3 regions of the Streptomyces sp. M2CJ-2 genome follow, and region 1 is predicted to be linked to each of the others. Evidence: riboswitches for the same ligand, from Rfam matches in the RefSeq annotation. Region 1 holds a riboswitch; each other region holds the start of a gene.
The links. Region 1 has a riboswitch for cobalamin ahead of JL475_RS28355 (energy-coupling factor ABC transporter permease). Riboswitches for the same ligand answer to the same signal wherever they lie in the genome.
Positions count from the first base shown of each region.

Region 2: linked by a shared signal. The riboswitch ahead of JL475_RS15305 (cobalamin biosynthesis protein) and the one ahead of JL475_RS28355 (energy-coupling factor ABC transporter permease) in region 1 are both predicted to bind cobalamin.
Region 3: linked by a shared signal. The riboswitch ahead of JL475_RS13880 (ribonucleoside-diphosphate reductase subunit alpha) and the one ahead of JL475_RS28355 (energy-coupling factor ABC transporter permease) in region 1 are both predicted to bind cobalamin.

Region 1 covers NZ_JAESIF010000050.1:7,674-15,368, reverse strand. Annotated here, with positions in the region: gene JL475_RS28380 (DNA repair ATPase) at 1-556, shown strand, start outside; gene JL475_RS28375 (SGNH/GDSL hydrolase family protein) at 743-1,540, shown strand; gene JL475_RS28370 (energy-coupling factor ABC transporter ATP-binding protein) at 1,671-2,510, opposite strand; gene cbiQ (cobalt ECF transporter T component CbiQ) at 2,507-3,256, opposite strand; gene JL475_RS28360 (energy-coupling factor ABC transporter substrate-binding protein) at 3,263-3,616, opposite strand; gene JL475_RS28355 (energy-coupling factor ABC transporter permease) at 3,613-4,320, opposite strand; cobalamin riboswitch at 4,350-4,559, opposite strand; gene JL475_RS28350 (ABC transporter substrate-binding protein) at 4,735-6,333, shown strand; gene JL475_RS28345 (ABC transporter permease) at 6,354-7,322, shown strand; gene JL475_RS28340 (ABC transporter permease) at 7,328-7,695, shown strand, end outside.
Region 2 covers NZ_JAESIF010000016.1:82,155-89,849, forward strand. Annotated here, with positions in the region: gene cobN (cobaltochelatase subunit CobN) at 1-1,989, opposite strand, end outside; gene JL475_RS15300 (cobyric acid synthase) at 1,986-3,521, opposite strand; gene JL475_RS15305 (cobalamin biosynthesis protein) at 3,518-4,483, opposite strand; cobalamin riboswitch at 4,606-4,746, opposite strand; gene JL475_RS15310 (hypothetical protein) at 4,899-5,120, opposite strand; gene JL475_RS15315 (inorganic phosphate transporter) at 5,164-6,426, opposite strand; gene JL475_RS15320 (class II aldolase/adducin family protein) at 6,669-7,337, shown strand; gene JL475_RS15325 (alpha/beta hydrolase) at 7,399-7,695, shown strand, end outside.
Region 3 covers NZ_JAESIF010000014.1:34,578-42,272, forward strand. Annotated here, with positions in the region: gene mctP (monocarboxylate uptake permease MctP) at 1-125, shown strand, start outside; gene JL475_RS13875 (GNAT family N-acetyltransferase) at 204-710, shown strand; cobalamin riboswitch at 749-919, shown strand; gene JL475_RS13880 (ribonucleoside-diphosphate reductase subunit alpha) at 1,044-3,434, shown strand; gene JL475_RS13885 (ribonucleotide-diphosphate reductase subunit beta) at 3,434-4,462, shown strand; gene JL475_RS13890 (hypothetical protein) at 4,517-4,798, opposite strand; gene JL475_RS13895 (helix-turn-helix domain-containing protein) at 4,893-5,855, shown strand; gene JL475_RS13900 (cytochrome P450) at 5,877-7,256, opposite strand; gene cyc1 (epi-isozizaene synthase) at 7,253-7,695, opposite strand, start outside.

The DNA of each region.
Region 1 (7,695 bases):
CACGGCCCACGCCGACCGGCTCACCCACCCCTACGCCCCCACCGAACTGGACCGCGTCCTGGCCGTCCTGCGCCACCTGCTCACCGCCCGCCGCACGGTCCTCGCGGTCAACGCGGCCTACATCGCCTCCGCCGCCCAGTCCGACGACGCCCGCACCGAGCCGCCGTTCCGCCTCCAGGGCTCCTACCGCAACATGAACAAGATCGCCCAGCGGATCCAGCCGGTCATGAACGACGCCGAACTCACCGCCGTCGTCGACGACCACTACACGGCCGAGGCGCAGACCCTCACCACCGGCGCGGAGGCGAGCCTGCTCAAACTCGCCGAGCTGCGCGGCACCCTCACCCCCGCGCAGGCCGACCGCTGGGACGAGGTGAAGGCCGCCCACCTCCGCACCCGCACCCTCGGCGGCCCCGACGACGACGCCCTCGCCCGCGCGGTCGCCGCCCTCGCCCTCCTCGGCGACCGCATCGCCGCCGTCGAGTCGGCCATCACCCGCGCGGCCGGCCCCCGGAGCGCCGGCCGGAGCCCCTCGGGAGATCGGAACGCCATCTGAGAGAACTGTGAATTCCCTTAGAAGAAAGGAGTTTATCTACGCGCGGAGATGGTTCGGTCGAATGACCATTCAGGCATTACGGGCGGCTTTTCGCCGAGGTGTTACTGACGAGTTTCAGCCCTGCTAAAAGAGTGGTTGCTTCAACAACCAACCGCTCTTTCCCCGCACTTCGAAGGGCTGACCGCTATGTCAGTGCGTTCTCTCCGGGCCTCCGTGTTGGCCTTCGTCATGGGTGCCGCAGCCGTCCTCGGCATGGCGCAGCCGGCCTCGGCGGCCGGCCACAACTACGTCGCTCTCGGCGACTCCTACTCCTCCGGCGTGGGCGCCGGAAGCTACACGTCCGAGAGCGGCGACTGCAGACGCAGCACCAAGGCCTACCCCCAACTCTGGGCCGCTGCGAACGCCCCGTCCTCGTTCAGATTCGTCGCCTGCAGCGGCGCGACCACGAGCAGCGTCTCCAGCGGTCAGCTGGGCGCGCTGAACGCATCGACCACGCTCGTCAGCGTCACCGCGGGCGGGAACGACATGGGCTTCGCGGACGTCATGCAGGCCTGCGTGCTGCAGAGCGAGGCGACCTGCGTCAGCCGCGTCAACTCGGCCATCTCCCTCATGAACAGCTCCCTCCCGGGCAAGCTCGACACGATGTACGCCAACATCCGCTCGCGTGCCCCGCAGGCCCGCGTGGTAGTCCTGGGGTACCCGCGCTTCTACAAGCTCTCGGGCAGCTGCATCGCCGGACTCACCGAGACCGAGCGCGGCGCGATCAACAACGCCTCGGACGTGATGAACGGGGTGATCGCCAAGCGGGCGGCCAACTCCGGGTTCGCCTTCTCCAGCGTGGTGGACGAGTTCACCGGCCACGAGATCTGCTCGGGCGACGCGTGGCTCCACAGCGTGGACTGGCTCAACATCAGCAACTCCTACCACCCGAAGGCCATCGGCCAGTCGAGCGGCTACCTGCCCGCCTTCCGCACCTCGGTCTAGCCAGGGCCTGACATTCGGGTGGTGCCGGGCGCGCAGGACCCTGCACCACCCGAACCGAGCCCCCGAGCAGCCCCGCTCCCCTCCCACCCCGCGCGCGACGCCACCCCCGGCCCGACCCGCGGACACCGCACTACGGGTCCGCCACGTACAGCGCGGCCAGTTCCTCCGGCGTCCGGGGCCCGGCAGCCGTGTCGGCCGGCAGACCCCGGGCGCGGAGCAGGCGCGCGGCCGCCACACCCCACGGCAACCGCAACCCCGCCGCCGCGAGGAGATCCGTGCGGGCCAGCATCGTGGGCGCCGGGCCGGTCCGCACCCCGGACGGCGTGAGCAGCGCCGCGTCGTCGGCCCAGCGCAGGGCGAGATCCACGTCGTGGGTGGCCATGACGACCGTGGTGCCGTTCGCACGCAGCCCGTCGAGGGTGGCGAGCAGCCGCTCCTGGCCGTCGGGGTCGAGGCCCGCCGTCGGCTCGTCGAGGATCAGGACCCGGGGCCGCACGGCGACCGCGCCCGCGATCGCCGTCCGCTTGCGCTGCCCGTAGGACAGCAGATGCGTGGGACGGTCGGCGAGAGCGGTGATGTCCAGCGCCGCCAGCGCCTCCGCCACCCGCGCCCGCACCTCCGCGTCGGACAGCCCGAGATTCAGCGGCCCGAACGACACGTCCTGGCCCACGGACGCCGCGAACAGCTGGTCGTCGGGATCCTGCACGACGAGTTGCACGGTCGTCCGCAGCCGGGTCAGCCCCTTGCGGTCGTACCGGACGGGCCGCCCCGCCACGGTCAACTCGCCCTCGCGCGGGCGCAGTCCACCGCTCAGCAACCGCATCAGCGTCGTCTTGCCGCTGCCGTTGCGGCCCAGCAGGGCGAGCGCACGCCCCTCCCGCACCTCGAAGTCGAGGCCGGTGAGCACGGCCGGGCCGTCCTCGTACGCGAACGACGCGCCCCGCAGGGCGACCAACGCGGGCCCGCTCATGACAACTGCCTTTCCAGGACGAAGGTGAGGGCGGCCAAGGCCGCCAGGAGGGCCAGGCTCCCGACCGTGAAGCGCACCGAGACCCGCGCCTCCGGCACCAGCACGCGCAGCGTGCCGTCGTAACCGCGCCCGGCGAGCCCCGTCTGCAGCCGCGCCGCCCGGTCGAAGGACCGGACGAACGCGGTCGCGCCGAGCCCGCCCAGCGAACGCCACGTGGCTGCCCGGCTGGTGTGCCCGAGCCGGGCCGCCTGAGCCTCCCGGACCCGGCGCACCGAGTCGAGCAGCAGGAAACTCATCCGGTACGTCACCAGCGCCACGTCCACGAGGGGAGCGGGCACCCCGGCCCGTACCAGGCGCGGCAGCAGATCCGACATCGGCGTGGTGAAGGCGAACAACAGCACCCCGAGGGAGGCCGCCGAGGTGCGCAGCAGCAACTCCCCGGCACGCGACGGCCCGTCGTCGGCCCAGGCCACGAACCCGTCCGGCCCGCCCACCTGCACCAGCAGCGTCAGCGCCCCGGTCACGCAGAAGCCCAGCGGCACCCGGTAGGCACGCCACAGCCGCCGGCCCGGCACCCCCGCCGGGCCCAGCAGCACCGCGAGCGCGGTCAGCAGCACCAGGGCCGCTCCCGGCCAGGGCGGCAGCGAGATCGCCAGCACGGTGAGCCCCAGCCCGAGCACGGCCTTGTCCACGGGATGACGGCGGCGCCAGCGACTGCTGTGCGCCGCCGCGTCGATCGGCAGCACGGGGGATCAGGCCCCGGGTCCCGCGTCGTCGAAGTCCGTCTCGGTGGCGACCCCTTGCGCCCGCTGCGCCCCCTGCCGGCGCCCCCGTCGCAGTCCGAAGTAGTACGCGAGCACGCCCGCGCCGATCGCCGCCTGGAGGGCGAACAGCGCCGACTCGATCTCCCCGGACGGCGGTTCGTACAGCGGCGAGAACCACGGCTCGTAGTCCGGGTCGATCTCGGTGATCGCCGCCTCCGCCTCCGCGTCGGCGCCCGCGAACGGCTCCTCCTTGTGATCGCCGAGCCCGAACACCAGCGGCACCACGGCGAGCACGGCCACCAGAAGCAGCAACAGGGAGTTGATCTTCGCGTTCCGGCTCATCGGGCCACCGCCTCGCCCGCGCCCGCCGACTTCTTCCCGAGCCCGGCCACCAGCACCCCGAGCCGGGTCAGTTCGCCCTTGCTGGACTGCACCAGCATGCGCATCACCAGCACCGTCAGCAGCCCCTCGCTCACCGCGAGCGGGATCTGCGTGACGGCGAAGATGGAGCCGAACTTGCCGAGCGCCCCCAGGAATCCGCTGCCCGGGTCGGGGAACGCGAGCGCCAGCTGCACACTCGTCACGCAGTACGTCGACAGGTCGGCGACGAACGCGCCGCAGAACACCGCGGCCATCAGCGGCGCCCCGTACCGCCGCGCCAGCCGGTAGACCCCGTACCCCGCCCACGACCCGACGACCGCCATCGAGAAGACGTTGGCGCCGAGCGTGGTCAGCCCGCCGTGGGCGAGCAACAGGGCCTGGAACAGCAGGGTGATGGTGCCCAGCACCGCCATGACCGGCGGCCGGAACAGGACGGCGCCCAGCCCGGTGCCGGTGGGATGGGAGCAACTCCCGGTCACCGAGGGCAGTTTCAGCGCGGACAGGACGAAGGTGAACGCTCCCGACGCGCCCAGCAGCAGCGTGCTCTCGGGATGTTCCCTGACCTCACGGGTGAGCGACCGGGCTCCGTGGACGACGAACGGCGCCGACGCGACGCCCCAGGCGACCGCGTGCGCCGGTGGTAGAAAACCCTCGGCTATGTGCATGGCTCAGCAGACCCTCTCCAGCACCTCGTGGATGGTTGACGCGCCTTGGCCGGTCTCCTGGCTGACGGGTACCACCGCCCGTGCTCCGCCTTCCCGGGTCCGAGGGGGACCCAGTGGCTGCCGTTCGGTCCTGTCGGGGGACAGGGCCTGGGGCCGGAGCCGGACTTCCCGATCACAGTGGCGAGGGCCGCACCGGCATCACACCGGATTTCCCGTTCACCAAGGCGTGGCGACAGTAGACCCCGTTTCGGCCCGCTGACAAGCACACCCGGGGGGCGCGGACGGCGCCCCGCAGCGCGTACCTCGCGGTCCCGGTCCGCCGAAGCGCGGGAATGAGGGGAGGGGGTGCTGGGCAGAACCCTGCTGCAACTAATATGCAACAACGAGATCCGGGCAGCAAAGGTGTGGAATTCGATGACGACCCGACGAATAAAGGGTGCCGCCGTCGCGGCGACCATGGCCGCCGCGGTCGCCGCCTGCTCGGCACCGACCGGCGGCACGGACGGCGCCGCGGGCGGCAGCGGGTCCGCCGAGTCCGTGGTGATCGGGGTCGCCTCCGAGCCGGACACCCTGAGCCCGCTGCTCGGCTACGGCAAGGACGGCAACTCCAAGATCTTCGACGGGCTGCTCGCCCGGGACGCCGACCTGGAACTCGAGCCCGCCCTGGCGAAGGCGCTCCCCGAGATCGCCGACGACGGCCGCACCTACACCTACACCCTGCGCCCGGGCGTGAAGTTCAGCGACGGCGAACCCCTCACCGCCGAGGACGTCGTCTACACGTACGAAACGGTCCTCGACGACAAGACCAACAACACCGCCAAGAGCGAACTCGACGCCGTCAAGGAGGTCAGGGCGGACGGCGACGACAAGGTCGTCTTCACCCTCAAGTACCCCTACGCGGCCTTCCCGGCCCGCACCGTCCTGCCCATCGTCCCCGAGCACGTCGCCGGCGAGCAGGACCCCAACACCGGCGCCTTCAACACCGAGCCGATCGGCACCGGACCGTACGTCCTCACCGGCTGGAGCAAGGGCGAGAAGCTCACCTTCAAGGCGAACCCCGACTACTGGGGCGGCGCACCGAAGGTGAAGAAGCTCACCATGGCGATCATCGCCGACGACGACGTCCGCGCCACCCGGCTGCGCTCCGGCGACCTCGACGGCGCGACCCTCCCGCCCAACCTCGCCGCCACCTTCAAGAACGACGACGCCCGCAAGACCTACCGGGCCACCACCTACGACTTCCGCGCCGTCACCCTCCCCACCGGGAACAAGGTCACCGGCGACACCACGATCCGTCGCGCCCTCGACCTCGCCGTCGACCGCCAGGCCATGGTCGACAAGATCCTCGACGGCGCCGGCCGTCCCGCCTACGGGCCGCTTCCCCTCGACGATCCCTGGTACGCCAAGGACATCGAACGCCCCCAGGACCTCGCCGAGGCCAAGAAGATCCTCGACCGCGACGGCTGGAAGGCCGGCCGGGACGGCATCCGCGCCAAGGACGGCGCCCGCGCCACGTTCACCCTCTTCTACCCCTCCGGCGACAAGGTCCGCCAGGACCACGCCCTCGCCTACGCCTCCGACGCCAAGAAGGCCGGCATCGACGTCAAGGTCGAGGGCGCCACCTGGGAGGTCATCGAACCCCGGATGGGCAAGGACGCCGTCCTCGCCGGCTTCGGCAGCACCGGCGACCCCGACTTCGGCCTCTACACCCTGCTGCACTCCTCCCTCGCCGGCGACGGCTTCAACAACATGCCCCACTACGACAACCCCGCCGTCGACGAGGCCCTCGAAACCGGCCGCCGCGCCCAGGACCCCGACGACCGCAAGGCCGCCTACGACGACCTCCAGCGCGCACTCGTCAAGGACCCCGGCTACACCTTCCTCACCCACATCGACCACCTCTACGTCCTCGACGACCACTGGGGCGACCTCACCACCCAGGTCGAACCGCACGAGCACGGCTTCGCCAGCGGACCCTGGTGGAACGCCGAGGACTGGCAGCCCGAGAAGTGAAGACCCTGCCCTGGGCGGCGATGGGACACCTCGGGGCACGGCGGGCCCTGCTCGCCGTGCCCGTCCTCCTCGTCGTCACCTTCGGCGCGTTCGCCCTCGCCGCCGCCTCCCCGTTCGACCCCGTCAAGGCCTACGCCGGCACCGCCGCCCTCGGCGCCGACCAGGAAACCCTGGACCGGCTCCGCGACAACCTCGGCGTGGACCAGCCCTTCGCCGTCCGCTGGTGGGAGTGGCTGACCTCCGCGCTCACCGGCGACCTCGGCCACTCCAGCGTGATGCGGCAGCCGGTGGCCGAGGCGATCGGCGAACGACTGGTCTGGTCGACCCTGCTGTGCACCGTCGCGTTCGCCGTCGCCGTACTCCTCGGCACCCTGCTCGGCGTCCTCGCCGCCCGCCGTCCCGGCTCGCTCGTCGACCGCACGGTCACCTCCCTCGCCTACTCCCTGGAAGCCGCGCCGGTCTTCTGGATCGCCCTGCTCGCCGTCTGGCTGTTCGCCCTCAACCTCGACGTCCTCCCGGCCGGCGGCCTCACCGACACCGGCAGCGAACACGTCACCGCCGGCCAGGTCACAAGCCACCTGATCCTGCCCGCAGGCGTCCTCGCCGTCTCCCAACTGCCCTGGTTCACCCTCTACGTCCGCCAGGGCGTCGGCGACGCCCTCGCCGAGGACCCCGTGCGCGGCGCCCGCGCCCGCGGCCTCGCCGAACGCACCGTCCTGCTCGGCCACGCCCTGCGCTCCGGACTGCTGCCGGTGCTCACCCTCATCGGCTCCCGCGTCCCCGAACTCATCACCGGCGCCCTCCTGGTGGAGACCGTCTTCAGCTGGCCCGGCATCGCCGCCGCCACCGTCGAGGCGGCCACCGCCGTCGACTTCCCCCTCCTGGCAGCCCTGACCACCCTCGCCACCGCCGCCGTCCTCGCCGGAAACCTCCTCGCCGACCTCCTGTACGGACTGATCGACCCGCGGGTGAAGCTGGAAGAGATGTGATCCCCATGGCTGACACCACCGTCGAGAAGGCTGACGCGACCGCCCCCACGGCCGCGACCGCCTGGCGCTCGCACGGCACCACCCGCCGCTCCACCCACACCCTGCGCCTGCGCGTCTCCGCCGCCCTGGTCGCCCTCACCGCCCTCGCGGTGCTACTCGTCCCCCCACTGGCCCAGCTCGACCAGCAGGCCGTCGACCTCGCCTCCAAACTCCTCCCGCCCAGCCTGTCCCACCCCTTCGGCACCGACGACGTGGGCCGCGACCTCCTGCTCCGCTGCGTCTACGGCCTACGGGTCTCCCTGCTCGTCGGCGTCGTGGCCGCGCTCACCGCCACCGTCATCGGCACCGCCGTCGGAGCCACCGCCGGAGCCCT
Region 2 (7,695 bases), on a different contig from region 1:
CGGCTCGCCGACCGGGCCGCCGCCCAGGATGTGCAGTCCGTCGCGGATCTGCACGTCCTTGATCTCGCACAAGTAGCCGTCGATGTGCATGACGAACGAGTCGAAGTCGTCGTCGTCCGGCTGCTCGTCGACGTGCAGGTCGTGGTGCAGCTGCGCGGCGGTGACCAAGGTCCAGATCTGCGCCCGTACCGCCGGGGCCTTGTCCGGGTCCAGGTCGGAGACCAGGGCGTACTCGTCGAGGAGCTGCTCCAGCTTCGCCAGGTCGCCGTAGGTGTCGGCGCGGGCCATCGGCGGGACGAGGTGGTCGACCACCGTCGCGTGTCCGCGCCGCTTGGCCTGGGTGCCCTCGCCGGGGTCGTTGACGATGAACGGGTAGATCAGCGGGAGGTCGCCGAGGACGGCGTCCGGAGCGCAGCCCGCGCTCAGCCCGAGGCCCTTGCCCGGCAGCCACTCCATGGTGCCGTGCTTGCCCATGTGCACGATCGCGTCGGCGCCGAAACTGTTCTCCAGCCACCGGTAGGCGGCCATGTAGTGGTGCGACGGCGGCATGTCGGGGTCGTGGTAGATGGCGATGGGGTTCTCGCCGAAGCCGCGCGGCGGCTGGATCATGACCACGACGTTCCCGAACTGGAGGGAGGCCAGCACGATGTCGTCGCCGTCGACGTACAGCGAGCCCGGCGGCTCGCCCCACGCCTCGGTCATCGCGTCCCGCAGCGCCGGGTCCAGCTTCTCGAACCAGGCCCGGTAGTCCGCGAGCGGCACCCGTGCGGGCGCGGCGGCCAGCTGGTCCTCCGTCAGCCACTCCACGTCGTGGCCGCCCGCCTCGATGAGCCGGTGGATCAACTCGTCGCCGTTGTCCGGGTACCCGTGCACCCCGTACCCCGCGTCCCGCAGCGCGTCCAGCACCCGTACCGCCGAGGCGGGGGTGTCGAGCCCCACCGCGTTGCCGACGCGGGAGTGCTTGGTCGGGTAGGCGGTGAAGACCAGCGCGAGCTTCTTCTCCGCGTTGTCCAGGTGCTTCAGCCGGGCGTGCCGTACGGCGATCCCGGCGACGCGCGCGGCCCGCCCGGGGTCGGCGACGTAGACCGGGACCTCGTCGGGGCCCTGCTCCTTGAAGGAGAACGGGACCGTGATCAGCCGTCCGTCGAACTCCGGGATGGCGACCTGCATCGCCGCGTCCATGGGGGAGAGGGCGGCGTCCGACTCCTCCCAGGCGGCGCGTGACGAGGTCAGGCACAGCCCCTGCAGCACCGGGACGTCCAGGTCGGCGAGCGCCCCGATGTCCCAGGCCTCGTCCTCGCCGCCCGCCGACGCCTGCGAGGCGTGCGTGCCGCCGGCCGCGAGCACGGTGGCGACCAGGGTGTCCGTCCGCCCGAGGATCTCGTACAGCCCGGGGTCGGCGCCGCGCAGCGAACCGCAGTACACCGGCAGGGCGTTGGCGCCGTGTGCCTCGATCGCCTCGCAGAGCGTGTCCACGAAGGCGGTGTTGCCGCTCAGTTCGTGGGCGCGGTAGAAGAGCACGCCGACGGTCGGACGGTCCGGCGACACGGTACGGGAGCCGTGCACCCCGTACTCCGGCATCCGGCGCGGCTCCTCGAAGCCCTCGCCGGTGAGCAGCACGGTGTCGGACAGGAACCGGGCCAGCTCGGCCAGGTTGTCCGGGCCGCCCTCCACCAGATACTTCAGTGCCTCCGCCACGACGCCCGCGGGCACCGACGACTCGGCCATCAGCTCCGCGTCCGGCACCGCCTCGCCGCCGAGCAGCACCGTCGGGATCCCGGACGCCCGGAGCGCCGCGAGCCCGTCCTCCCAGGCGCGTTTGCCGCCCAGCAGCCGTACGACGGCGAGGTCCGCGCCGTCGAGCAGCGCGGGCAGTTCGGCCGCCACGTCCACGCGGGTCGGGTTGCCGATCCGGTAGGAGACGCCGGTGGCGGCGCGGGCCGCCAGCAGGTCCGTGTCGGCGGTCGACAACAACAACACTGTGCTCATGCGGGCGCTCCCGGTGGAATGAAAGGCAGTCCTTGCGGCGCGCCCGACTCGATGAGCCGCCAGAGCGCGTCCGTGTCCGCGTGCTGTTCGATCAGGTCGCCGAGCCGGTCGAGCTGCTCCTCGCGCAGCGCGGCGAACGAGGTGTCGGGGGCCGGCACGAAACGGCGCCCCGCGGCGGCGGCCACCTCCCGCAGGAAGGCCCGCCGGAAACCGTCCGACTCCAGCGAGCCGTGCCAGTGCGTGCCCCAGGTCTGCCCGACCCGGCAGCCGTCCAGGCTGTGTCCACTGTCATCGGAGATGAACGCTGCGCCTCCCCGCACGTCGGCGACTCCGTGGTGGATCTCGTACCCCTCGACGGGCTCCCCGAGGGCTTCCCCGACGGGGCGGGTCAGCGTCTTCTCCCGCGCGAACCGCACCCGCACGGGCAGCAGTCCGAGCCCGTCGACGTGCCCGGCGCGGCTTTCGACCTCGTCCTCGATGTGCTCGCCGAGGATCTGGTAGCCCCCGCAGATCCCCAGCACGGGCCGCCCCTCGGCCGCCCGCCGCCGCAGGGCGTCCGCCAGCCCCCGCTCGCGCAGCCACTGAAGGGCCCGCACGGTTCCGCGGGTCCCCGGCAGGACGACGAGGTCGGCGTCGGCCAGTTCCTCGGGCCGGTCCACGAACCGCACGACGACGCCCGGTTCGGCGGCCAGCGCGTCCACGTCCGTGAAGTTGGACATCAGCGGCACCGCGCACACGGCGACCCGCAGCACGTCCTCGCCGACCGGCGGGGCGACGGCCGACTCCCGCACGGCACCGCGCAACGACACGGCCAGCCCGTCCTCCTCGTCGATGCCGAGCCCGTGCCGGAAGGGCAGCACGCCGTACGTGTGCCGCCCGGTCAGACCGTGCAGCATGTCGAGGCCCGGCTCCAGCAGCGTCACGTCGCCCCGGAACTTGTTCACCAGGAACCCGGCGACCAGCGCCTGGTCCTCGGGGGAGAGCAGGGCGACGGTGCCGAAGAAGGAGGCGAAGACCCCGCCGCGGTCGATGTCGCCGACGACGAGGACGGGGAGCCCGGCGTTCCTGGCGATCCCCATGTTCACGATGTCGGTGCGCCGCAGGTTGATCTCGGCCGGGCTGCCGGCCCCCTCACAGATCACCGCGTCATACGTGCCCCGCAACTGTGCGAGGCAGTCCAGCACCGTGCCCAGCAACTGTTGTTGCCGTCCGCCGTGGTAGCCGCGCGCGCTCAGTTCGCCGACCGGCCTGCCCAGCAGCACCACCTGGCTGCTCCGCTCGCCGCCCGGCTTGAGCAGCACGGGGTTCATCAGTGCGGTCGGCTCGACCCGGCAGGCCTGGGCCTGCATGGCCTGGGCCCGCCCGATCTCGGCGCCCTCGCGCGTCACGAACGAGTTCAGCGACATGTTCTGCGCCTTGAACGGCGCGACCTTGACACCCTGCCGTACCAGCCACCGGCAGATCCCGGCGGTCACGACGCTCTTGCCGGCGTCCGAGGTGGTACCGGCGACCAGCAGACCCCCACCGCTCATGACCTGTGCCCCTTCCCGGCGATCCGCGTACCGACGATCCGCGCTGCGGCACCGACGCCGAGCGCCAGCCAGCCGACGCGCCGCGAGAGCCGTACCGCCCGGTCGATGTCCGCCACGGCCACGGGACGGCCGGCGCCGTTGAGGACGGGCCGGTGTTCGACCCGCCCGGCGTAGGACAGCGTTCCGCCGAGCCGCACGCCGAGCGCGCCCGCGAAGGACGCCTCCACGGGGCCGGCGTTGGGGCTGGGGTGCTTCGCGGCATCCGCGCGCCACGCCCGGAGGGCGCCCCGCGGGTCCGGCCCGGCGACCGCGGCGAGTACGGCGGTCAGCCGCGCCCCGGGCCACCCGGCGACGTCGTCGAGGCGGGCGGAGGCCCAGCCGTAGCGCCGGTACCGGGGCGACTTGTGGCCGACCATGGCGTCCAGGGTGTTGACGGCCCGGAACCCGAGCAGTCCCGGCACCCCGGCGACGGCGCCCCACACCAGGGCGCCCACCACGGCGTCGGAGGTGTTCTCGGCGACGGACTCCACCACCGCGCGGGCGATCCCGTCGGCGTCCAGCGCCTGCGGATCCCGCCCGCACAGGTGCGGCAGCCGTGCCCGCGCCGCCTCGATGCCCTCGGCGGTCCCGGCCTGAAGGGCCCGCCCGATGGTGCGGGCCTCGACCGCCAGCGACGTCCCGCCGACGACGGCCCAGGTGGCGGCGCCGGTCAGGGCGACCGAGGCGGCGGGGGAGGAGCGTACGCACCGGGTGGCAAGGCTCCCCAGAGCGACGGCCCCACCGACGCAGACGGCGGTGTGCAACGCGCCCCGGCCGCGGTCGTCCCGCCACAGCATCCGTTCCACGGCAGCCGCGGCCCGCCCGAAAGCGGCGACCGGATGCCCCCGGCGGGGATCGCCGAGAAGCAGGTCGCCGAGGAGGCCGGCGGCGGCGCCGTACGCGAACTCGCGATCGGCACCCACGGGTTCAGCCGGTGGGGGATCCGGTGGAGATGTCCGCCCCGAGCCGGGGTGGGGCGTCGCTGGTCGACCTCGACGGGCAGCCGGGCATGGTGATATGTCCTCACTCAGGGTGTCCACGCCCTGGTTCGACGAGACCGGCGGTGAGAGTTCCTGGCTCCCGGGGTGTTCACCCCGGTGACAGTGGCGGGACCGCGCCGGACTTCCACCGGCTTCCTCTCCTGCCGCCGCATTGGCATTCGGCAGTCCACCACGGTCCGGAAGAACCGTCAACCTGCCTTTGACCTGCGAGGCTGAAGTGTGCTGAGGCCCACAGAGGGGTTCCGGTGGGGGAACGCGAACGGGCGGTGCGGGGCGCGAAGCCCCGCACCGCCCGTCGGACGGAGACGACCCTGATCAGGCCGTGATCAAGCCATGATCAGGCCATGATCAGATAGATCCCGTACGCCACCGCCGCCGTGCAGGCCGCGAAGCAGGCGTAGGCGCCGGCGACCGCCAGGGCCGCGGACCGGCCCTGGGCCACGGCCCGCTCATGGCGGGACAGGCCGACGATGCCGAGGGTGAACAGGGCCACCAGGGCCACGGTGACCACGAGGCTGACGCCGAAGACGGAACCGAGGGCCGCCCAGTCGATCTTCATGGTGCTCTTCTTCCTTCGTGTCTTCCTTCGTGCCGAGGCGCGGTCAGACGGTGGTCTTGGCGGCCGGGTCGGTGGGGGCCGGGGCCGGGATGGTGGCCGAGAGCTCCTCGGCCGGGCTGCCGGCCGGGGGCGGGGTCACCGCGGCCATGGCGGCGGTCACCACGCCGGCCGGCTCCTCGGCGGTGGCGGCCGAACCGTCGGCGGCATCGTGGTCGTTGACGTTGGTGTGGTCGACGATCTCCCGCCGGGAGATCTTCCAGATCGCCGCGCTGGAGGCGACCAGGAAGACGGCGACGACGGCGGTGCCCCAGCTGCCGGCTCGGCAGACCAGTTCGGCGATGGCCCCGACCAGGGCCGCCGCCGGCAGCGTCAGGCCCCAGGCGACGAACATCCGGGTGGCCGTCGACCAGCGGACGACACCGCCCTTGCGGCCCAGGCCCGCACCCATCACGGCACCGGAGACCGAGTGCGTGGTGGAGAGGGAGAAACCGAGGTGGGAGGAGGCCAGGATGACCGTCGCGGCGCTGGTCTGGGCGGCGAAGCCCTGCTGCGGCTGGAGGTCCGTCAGACCCTTGCCCATCGTGCGGATGATGCGCCAGCCGCCGAGGTAGGTGCCGAGCGCGATGGCGACGCCCGCGGACACGATGACCCACAGGGGCGGGTCGGAGTCCGGGGCGAGGGTGCCGCCGGCGACCAGGGCCAGGGTGATGATGCCCATCGTCTTCTGCGCGTCGTTGGTGCCGTGGGCCAGCGAGACGAGGCCGGCGGAGGCGATCTGACCCGCCCGGTAGCCCTTCTCGGACGCCTTGCCGTCGGCCTTCTTGCCCAGACGGTAGGTCAGCCGCGTCGCGAACATCGCGGCGAGGCCGGCGACCAGCGGCGCGGCGATCGCGGGGATCAGCACCTTGGTGACCAGGACGTCACCGTGCACCGCGCCGAAGCCCGCCGAGGCGACGGTGGCGCCGATCAGGCCGCCCATCAGGGCGTGCGAGGAACTGGACGGCAGACCGACCAGCCAGGTCAGGAGGTTCCAGAGGATCGCGCCGACCAGTGCGGCGAAGATGACCTCGGGACGGATGCCGGCCTCGTCGACGAGGCCTTTGGAGATCGTGTTGGCGACCTCCACGGAGAGGAAGGCGCCCACCAGGTTCAGCACGGCGGACATGGCCACCGCGACCTTGGGCTTGAGAGCACCGGTCGAAATGGTTGTCGCCATCGCGTTCGCGGTGTCGTGGAAACCGTTCGTGAAATCGAACGCGAGTGCGGTTACCACCACAATCGCGAGGATCAGCGAGAAGCTTTCCATTTACCCAGGCAATCGTTCGAAGTCATTGGCGCGTTGAACGTAGGTAACCTGAGTGAACAGAAGATGAACTGGAACGGGCGTCTGGATGACCGTGATGGGTGCGACAGCTCCGCCGGACGGCGGTATGTCCACCTTGGCCCGCCCGCGGCGGTGCGGCTGAAGGGCTGTGACTCCGTCGACGGGCGTCCGCGGCCGGCCGCGGAGCCGTTGAAGAGACCTTCGTCACCCGGCAGGATCACGGCATGACCGAGCAGCGACGGGACGTGAGTGACGAGGAGACGCGCGCCTGGACCGGCCTCGTCGAGGCCGCCCGCCGGACCGTCTCCGACGGGCTGGTCGTCGGCACCTCCGGAAACGTCTCGGTGCGGGTCGGCCTGACCGTGCTGGTCACACCGTCGGGGGTGCCCTACGACCGGCTGACCCCGCACGACGTGACCGGTGTCGACCTCACCGGCCGGCAGGTCCTCGGCACCCTGGTCCCGACCAGCGAGCTGCCCATGCACCTCGCGGTGTACCGCACGACCGGAGCCCGCGCCGTGGTGCACACGCACGCCGTGCACGCGACGGCGGTCTCCACGCTCGTCGACGAACTCCCCCTCGTCCACTACATGGCCGCCGCGCTCGGCGGGCCCGTCCGGGTCGCCCCGTACGCGACGTACGGGACCGACGAGTTGGCCGAGCACATGCTGCGCGCCCTCGACGGCCGCACCGGCTGCCTCCTGAGGAACCACGGCACCCTCACCCACGGCACCACCCTCGACCAGGCCTACGACCGCACCGCCCAGCTGGAGTGGATGTGCAGGCTCTGGCTGGCCGCCTCGTCCGTCCCGGGCCGCTCCCCGGCCCTCCTGTCGGCCGACCAGCTGGCGGAGGTCGCGGACCGCCTGCGGGGCTACGGGCAGCGCGACTGAGTCTCACCCCGGGCGGGACGTCCACTGGCCGGGTGGCTGCTCCGCCGGGACACTGGGTTCCGTGCGCACTGTCAGAGCGACGGCCGCTGCCGTCACCGCCGTGATAGGTGCCGGAGCCGCCGCGGTGGCGGCCGGCCGGCTCGCCAGCGACGCGGCCCTCAAGGCGCCGCCGGGCAGACCGCTGCCCACTGAGCCCCGCCTCACCGTGCACGCCACCGCCGCCGGCCAGATCAGCCTCACCCGGGACCTCGCCGCGCTGCGCCCCGGCCGCTACGGCCTCGCCGGTGACGATTCCCACGCGGTCGTCGGCCCCGTGCTGGAAGGCCTGTCGGACTCCGCCGACACCGTCGTGCGCCGT
Region 3 (7,695 bases), on a different contig from region 1:
TCATGAGGTCGCTCAAGGCGCCCGAGGGCATCGACCAGACCAGGCCGGAGGACTACACGGCGGACGCGGGCGACCCGGGCGTCAAGGTGGAGCTCCCGCCGGCCACGGCCGGCAGCTCCCACTGACGCCCCGGGCACATCGGGTGACGGGCCGCCGGAGAAATCCGGCGGCCCGTTGTCGTATCCGTCCGGCACACTCGCACCATGGACATCGTCATCCGGCCGGTGGAGCCCGGCGAGTACGCGGAACTGGGTGAGATCACCGCGCAGGCCTACCTGCTGGACGGGCTGCTGGACTTCGGGGAGAGCGACGCGTACCTCGGCCGGCTCCGGGACGTGGCGGGGCGGGCGGCGGCCGCCGAGGTGCTGGTCGCCGTGGAGCGGGGGACGGTGCTGGGCGGGGTGACCTTCGTGCCGGGCCCCGGTCCGATGGCCGACATAGCGGGGCCGGACGAGGCGGAGATCCGGATGCTGGCGGTCGCCCGCGCGGGCCGGGGCCGGGGCGCCGGAGAGGCCCTGGTGCGCGCCTGCGTCGACCGGGCACGGGCGGTCGAGGGGTGCCGGCGGATCGTGCTGTCGACCCAGCGCACCATGCGCTCCGCCCACCGCGTCTACGAACGGCTGGGTTTCACCCGCACCCCCGAGCGCGACTGGAACCCGCTGCCGGACCTGGACGACATCATGCTGCTCACCTACGAGCTGACGCTCTGACATCACCGCGCTCCAGCACCACCCTGACACAAGATATGGGCCTGCTGGCGACAGACGGCACAAGATGTATGCTCATGCTTGCTGTCGCCGCAGGGGAATCCGGTGCGAATCCGGAACTGTCCCGCAACGGTGTACTTGTGCGTGTCCGCGTTTCCCGCGTGCCCGCACGGGCTTCAGTCCGAGGACCTGCCGACAGTGCGCCCGGCCGTCCGGTCCGGGTGCCTGACGTCCGGGCCTCGTGGGATGGGCCGGTGGACGCGAGGCGCGTGCGCGTGCCCGTGTGCTGCCCGCTGCCCTCGGCGAGGCCCCGTGCCGAGCGAGGGAGAGCCCCACGTGACCATCGCGCCAGCCGATCCTGCTTCAGCGGTCGGCCCGACCGACGCGAGCGACGGCCCCGGTGCCGCGTTGCTGCGGTCCCTGACCGGGCTGACCGCCGACCTCCCCGACGCCGACCCCGGCCGGGTCGCCGCCGCCGCGCTGCGCGGCCGGTCCGCCCACGCGGACGAGACCGAGCTGCGGGAACTGGCCACCGAGGCGGCAGCCGGGCTCATCTCCGAGGACCCCGCCTACTCCCGGCTCGCCGCACGACTGCTGACGCTCGGCATCCGTGCCGAGGCCGCCTCGCAGGGTGTCACGTCGTTCACCTCCTCGATCTCGACGGGCCACCGCGAGGGCCTCGTCGCGGACCGGACCGCCGAGTTCGTCCTGCTGCACGCGGCCCGTCTCGACGCGCTGATCGACCCCGACGCGGACGACCGTTTCGGCTACTTCGGCCTGCGCACCCTGCACAGCCGCTACCTGCTGCGGCACCCGGTCACCCGCAAGGTCGTCGAGACGCCGCAGCACTTCCTGCTGCGGGTCGCCGCCGGTCTCGCCGAGGACGACAGCGCCCGCTCGGTGGACGAGGTCGCCGCGCTGTACGAGCTGATGAGCCGCCTGGAGTACCTTCCCTCCTCCCCCACCCTGTTCAACTCCGGCACCCGGCACCCCCAGATGTCGTCCTGCTACCTCCTCGACTCCCCCAAGGACGAACTGGACTCCCTCTACGACCGCTACCACCAGGTGGCCCGCCTCTCCAAGCACGCCGGCGGCATCGGTCTGGCCTACTCCCGCGTCCGCTCCCGCGGTTCGCTGATCCGCGGCACCAACGGGCACTCCAACGGCATCGTCCCGTTCCTGAAGACCCTGGACGCCTCGGTCGCCGCCGTGAACCAGGGCGGCCGGCGCAAGGGCGCGGCGGCGGTCTACCTGGAGACCTGGCACTCAGACGTCGAGGAGTTCCTGGAGCTGCGCGACAACACCGGTGAGGACGCCCGCCGTACGCACAACCTGAACCTCGCGCACTGGGTACCGGACGAGTTCATGCGCCGGGTGAACGCCGACGCGCCGTGGTCGCTGTTCTCCCCGTCCGACGTCCCGGACCTGGTCGACCTGTGGGGCGAGGAGTTCGACGCTGCCTACCGGGCGGCCGAGGCGGCGGGTCTGGCGACGAGGACGCTCCCCGCGCGGGAGCTGTACGGGCGCATGATGCGCACCCTCGCCCAGACCGGCAACGGCTGGATGACCTTCAAGGACGCCGCCAACCGCACCGCCAACCAGACCGCCGAGCCGGGCCACGTCGTCCACTCGTCCAACCTGTGCACGGAGATCCTCGAGGTCACCAGTGACGGAGAGACGGCGGTCTGCAATCTGGGGTCGGTCAACCTCGGCGCGTTCGTCGACCGGGCGAACGGAGGCCTCGACTGGGAACGGCTGGACGCCACCGTCCGCACCGCCGTCACCTTCCTGGACCGGGTCGTCGACATCAACTTCTACCCGACCGAGCAGGCGCGCCGTTCCAACGCCCGCTGGCGCCCGGTGGGGCTGGGCGTGATGGGCCTCCAGGACGTCTTCTTCCAGCTCCGGCTGCCCTTCGACTCCCCCGGGGCGAAGGCCCTCTCGACCCGTGTCGCCGAGCGGATCATGCTCGCCGCGTACGAGACGTCCGCCGGCCTCGCCGAGTCCCACGGCCCCCTGCCGGCCTGGGAGAAGACGCGCACGGCCCGGGGCGTCCTGCACCCCGACCACTACGGCGTCGAGGCGGCCTGGCCCGAGCGGTGGGCCGCGCTGCGCGAGCGCATGGGCCGGGCCGGCCTGCGCAACTCGCTGCTCCTGGCGATCGCGCCGACCGCCACCATCGCGTCGATCGCGGGCGTGTACGAGTGCATCGAGCCGCAGGTGTCCAACCTGTTCAAGCGCGAGACGCTGTCCGGCGAGTTCCTCCAGGTCAACTCGTACCTGGTGAACGACCTGAAGCGGCTGGGCGTCTGGGACGCGCGGACCCGTGAGGCGCTGCGCGAGGCGGGTGGCTCGGTGCAGGACTTCACCTGGATCCCCGAGGAGGTGCGCGGGCTGTACCGCACCGCGTGGGAGATCCCGCAGCGCTCCCTGATCGACATGGCCGCCGACCGCACCCCGTTCCTGGACCAGTCGCAGTCGCTGAACCTGTTCATGGAGACGCCGACCATCGGCAAGCTCTCCTCGATGTACGCCTACGCCTGGAAGCGGGGCCTGAAGACCACGTACTACCTGCGCTCGCGCCCCGCGACCCGCATCGCCCGCGCGGCCCAGGGCCAAGCCCGAACGCAAGCACCCGCCCCGGCCCCCGGCCGGCAGTCGGCACCCGACCCCGAAGCGGTCGCCTGCTCCCTTGAGAACCCCGAGTCCTGCGAGGCCTGCCAGTGATGTCCACCACCGCCGCCACCGCCCGAGCCCAGAACCTCCTCGACCCGGGCTTCGAACTCACCCTGCGCCCCATGCGCTACCCCGACTTCTACGAGCGCTACCGGGACGCCATCAAGAACACCTGGCACGTGGAGGAAGTCGACCTCCACTCGGACGTCGCCGACCTGGCGAAGCTCAGTCCGGAGGAGCAGCACCTGATCGGGCGGCTGGTGGCCTTCTTCGCCACCGGCGACTCGATCGTGGCCAACAACCTGGTGCTCACCCTCTACAAGCACATCAACTCCCCGGAAGCGCGGCTGTATCTGTCGCGACAGCTATTCGAGGAGGCGGTGCACGTCCAGTTCTATCTGACCCTGCTGGACACCTATCTGCCCGCTCCGGAGGACCGCGCCGCCGCCTTCGCCGCGGTGGAGAACATCCCCTCCATCCGTGAGAAGGCCGAGTTCTGCTTCAGGTGGATGGACTCGGTGGAGAAGCTCGACCGGCTGGAGACGCGGGCCGACCGCCGCCGTTTCCTGCTCAACCTGATCTGCTTCGCCGCGTGCATCGAGGGCCTGTTCTTCTACGGGGCGTTCGCCTATGTGTACTGGTTCCGCAGCCGGGGCCTGCTGCACGGCCTCGCGACGGGCACCAACTGGGTGTTCCGGGACGAGACGATGCACATGTCCTTCGCCTTCGACGTGGTCGACACCGTGCGCAAGGAGGAGCCGGAGCTGTTCGACGACCGGCTTCAGCAGGAGGTGACGGACATGCTGCGCGAAGCGGTCGAGGCGGAACTGCAGTTCGGGCGCGACCTGTGCGGTGACGGGCTGCCGGGCATGAACACCGAGTCGATGCGGCAGTACCTGGAGTGCGTCGCCGACCAGCGTCTCGTCCGTCTGGGCTTCGCGCCGGTGTACGGCTCGGACAACCCGTTCTCCTTCATGGAGTTGCAGGGCGTCCAGGAGCTCACGAACTTCTTCGAGCGGCGTCCGTCCGCGTACCAGGTCGCCGTGGAGGGCACGGTCGACCTGGACGAGGACTTCTAGGAGGGTCTGCAGGACCTGGGGCCCCGTCCGGGATCCGCCGGGGTGCCGCCCGTCTCACGCCGCGTGTGCGGTGTGCCGCGTGGCGGCACACCGCGCGGGGCCGTGCGCGGTGCTCCCCGCCGGCCGGGACGGCCCGGCGGCCGTGCGCCGCCACGCGGCAGCCGCACGTCCGGCCGTACCCCGTTCGGCTGCGGCGCTGTCGGTCTCGGCCTGCCTCAGCTGCCGGTCCGTCCTCCGGTCGCGCGCGATGCCGACGACGGCGGGGAGGACCATCAGGGCGAGCAGTCCGAGGACGAACAGCATTCCGATCAGTGCTTCCATCTGCGTCGTATCCATGTGCATCACTGTCGCGCCGGACACTCCCCGGCAACCAGTGGCAGAACTGCCGCACCCCCTCGATTTACTGCCATCGGCGAGGCACACTGGAGCCATGCTCCGCAACGTGGCCGTCGTCCTGCTCGACGGCGTGAACCCCTTCGAACTCGGCGTCGTCTGCGAGGTCTTCGGCACCGACCGCAGCGATGAGGGCCTGCCCGTCTACGACTTCGCGGTCGCCTCGGCCGAAGGCCCCGCCCTGCGCAGCAACACGGGCTTCTCGCTCCAGGTCGAGCACGGCCTGGAGCGCCTGGAGACGGCGGACCTCATCGCCGTACCCGCCGGGTCCTGCTACGAGACACGGGACTTCCCGCCCGAACTGCTGGACGCGCTGCGCCGGGGCGTGGACCGGGGCGCCCGGGTGCTCAGCGTCTGCTCCGGCGTGTTCGTGCTCGCCGCCGCCGGCCTCCTCGACGGCCGGCGCGCCGCCGCCCACTGGCGCCATGCGGATGCGCTGGCCGAAAGGCATCCCCACCTGACCGTCGAACCGGATGTGCTCTACGTCGACGAGGACCCGGTGATCACCTCCGCGGGCAGCTCCGCCGGCATCGACGCCTGTCTGCATCTCGTGCGCAAGGAACAGGGTTCCGCCGTCGCCAACCGGATCGCGCGGCGCATGGTGGTGCCCCCGCACCGCGAGGGGGGCCAGGCTCAGTACATCGAGCGGCCCTTGCCGCGGTCCGTGGGCGACACCGTCTCCGAGGTGCTGATGTGGATGGAGCGCCATCTGGACGAGGAGGTCACGGTCGAGCAGCTCGCGGCCCGCGCCCACATGTCCCCGCGCACCTTCGCCCGCCGCTTCCAGCAGGAGACCGGCACCACCCCGTACCGCTGGATCCTGCGCCAGCGGGTCCTGCTCGCCCAGCAGCTGCTGGAGGGGACGGACGAGACGGTGGACGCGGTCGCGGGCCGTACGGGCTTCGGCAACGCGGCCACGCTGCGCCATCACTTCATGCGCACCGTGGGCACGACCCCGAACGCCTACCGGCGGACGTTCCGCGACCCCGAAGCCGCTTGAGCGCCCGCCGGACGGGACGGTTCAGCGCGCGACCGGCCTCAGCAGCAGCCGGTTCGGCCGCAGGGTGATGCCGACCCGGGTGGCGTCGTCGGAGCCGGCCACCTGCTCGAAGCGGTACTTCGTCGCCAGCGCGGCCGTGATCAGGGTCAGCTGGGCCATCGAGAAGTGATCGCTCGGGCACTTCCGGTTGCCGACGCTGAACGGCCTCATGGCGTACTTCGGAATGTTCTTCACCCGCTCCGGAAGCCAGCGGTCGGGATCGAACTCCAGGTTGCGCTCGTACGACTTCGGATCGCGCTGGATCGCGTACGGACTGTAGATGATGTCCGCCCCGGCCGGAATGCGATAGCCACCGAGTTCCTTTTCGGCGACCGCCCGGCGCGTCAATATCCAGACGGCGGGCCGCAAACGCATGGCCTCGACGACGACATTGTTGGTGTGGGTGAGCTTGCGGACGTCCTCGAATGCCACCGGACGCCCACCGGTGACGTCGAGAACTTCGTTCCGCACCCTGTCCCCGTGTTCCGGATGAGCGGCGAGCTCCTGAAGCAGCGACATGATCGTGGAGGCGATCGTCTCACTGCCGGGGGTGAGTATCGCGACCACCTGGTCGTGGATCTCCTGCTCCCCGATCGGGTCGCCATTGTCGTCCTTCGCCGTCAGCAATGCCGTCAGCAAATCGTTCGGCTTTTGACCGGACGCACGGCGCTCGGCGATGATCTCGTCGACCACGCGGTGCAAATCGGCCAAGGCCCGGTTGAATTTAAGATTGGCCGGCAGCGGCAGCTTGTACAGCGGGCCGAGCGGCACCACCATCCGCCGGTACATGCCGCGGAAGACCGTGGCGAGCGCGACGCACAGCCGCTCCGCCCGCTCGTCCATGTACTCACCGCGCAGCAGACAGCGCGCCGCGACGCGCACGGCGATCCGGAACGACTCCGAGGTGCAGTCGACCGTCTCCCCCGACGCCCAGCGTTCGGTCAGCGCGTGTGCCTCCTCCTCCATGATCGGGCCGTAGGCGGGGATGGCGTCGAGCTTGAAGGCGGACTGGATGGTGCGCCGCTGACGCCGGTGCAGCGAGCCGTTGGCCGTGGCCACGCCCTCCTTGCCCAGCAGGCCCTCCAGGGACTCCCACAGGGGGCCGGAGATGATGTAGTCGGGATCGAGCGCCAGCGCCCCGGTGAGGGCGGGCGTGGTGACGGCGTACACCGTCTTGGGGCCGAGCTTCAGGCGCACGATGTCGCCGTGGTCGCGCAACTGGGCCATGAAGGCCAGTGGATCGCGGACCAGTCTGAGGCCGTGGCCCAGGCCGGGGACTCCGCCGCCGGCCACCGGAGGCTCGCGCAGTTCGGTCGCCCCCGACACACCCGGCGCGTCGGGCTTCACCGACTCGACGGTCATTTCTCACCTGCCGCTTCGTTGTTGACGTACGGGGGCGTGGAGCGGTCGTCCCAGCTGTCGACCATGTACCGGCCGGACTCGTGGTGGAACCAGTAGACGGAACTGAACCAGTTCCGCATGTTTCCGAGGCAGGCCCGCACGGCGGCCCCCAGTTCCTTTCCTCCCACCGTTCCGTCGTCGAGGCTGTCGGCGAACTTCAGGGCGCTTTGTTCGGCGTCCAGGAATTCCGTGACGCATTCCTCGACGCGGCGCCGCACATCGGTGACCGCCTCTTCGAGAGTCAGCCCTTCATGGGTGATGAGACTGATTCCGAGATTGTGCACCTCATGACCCGCTATTTCCTTCGGGAGCGAGCAGAGGTCGTTGTACCAGGCGGCGAATTCCTGACTGAGCAGGGCCGCCTTCCGATAGGACGGGTTCTTCCGTACGGCGTCCGGGA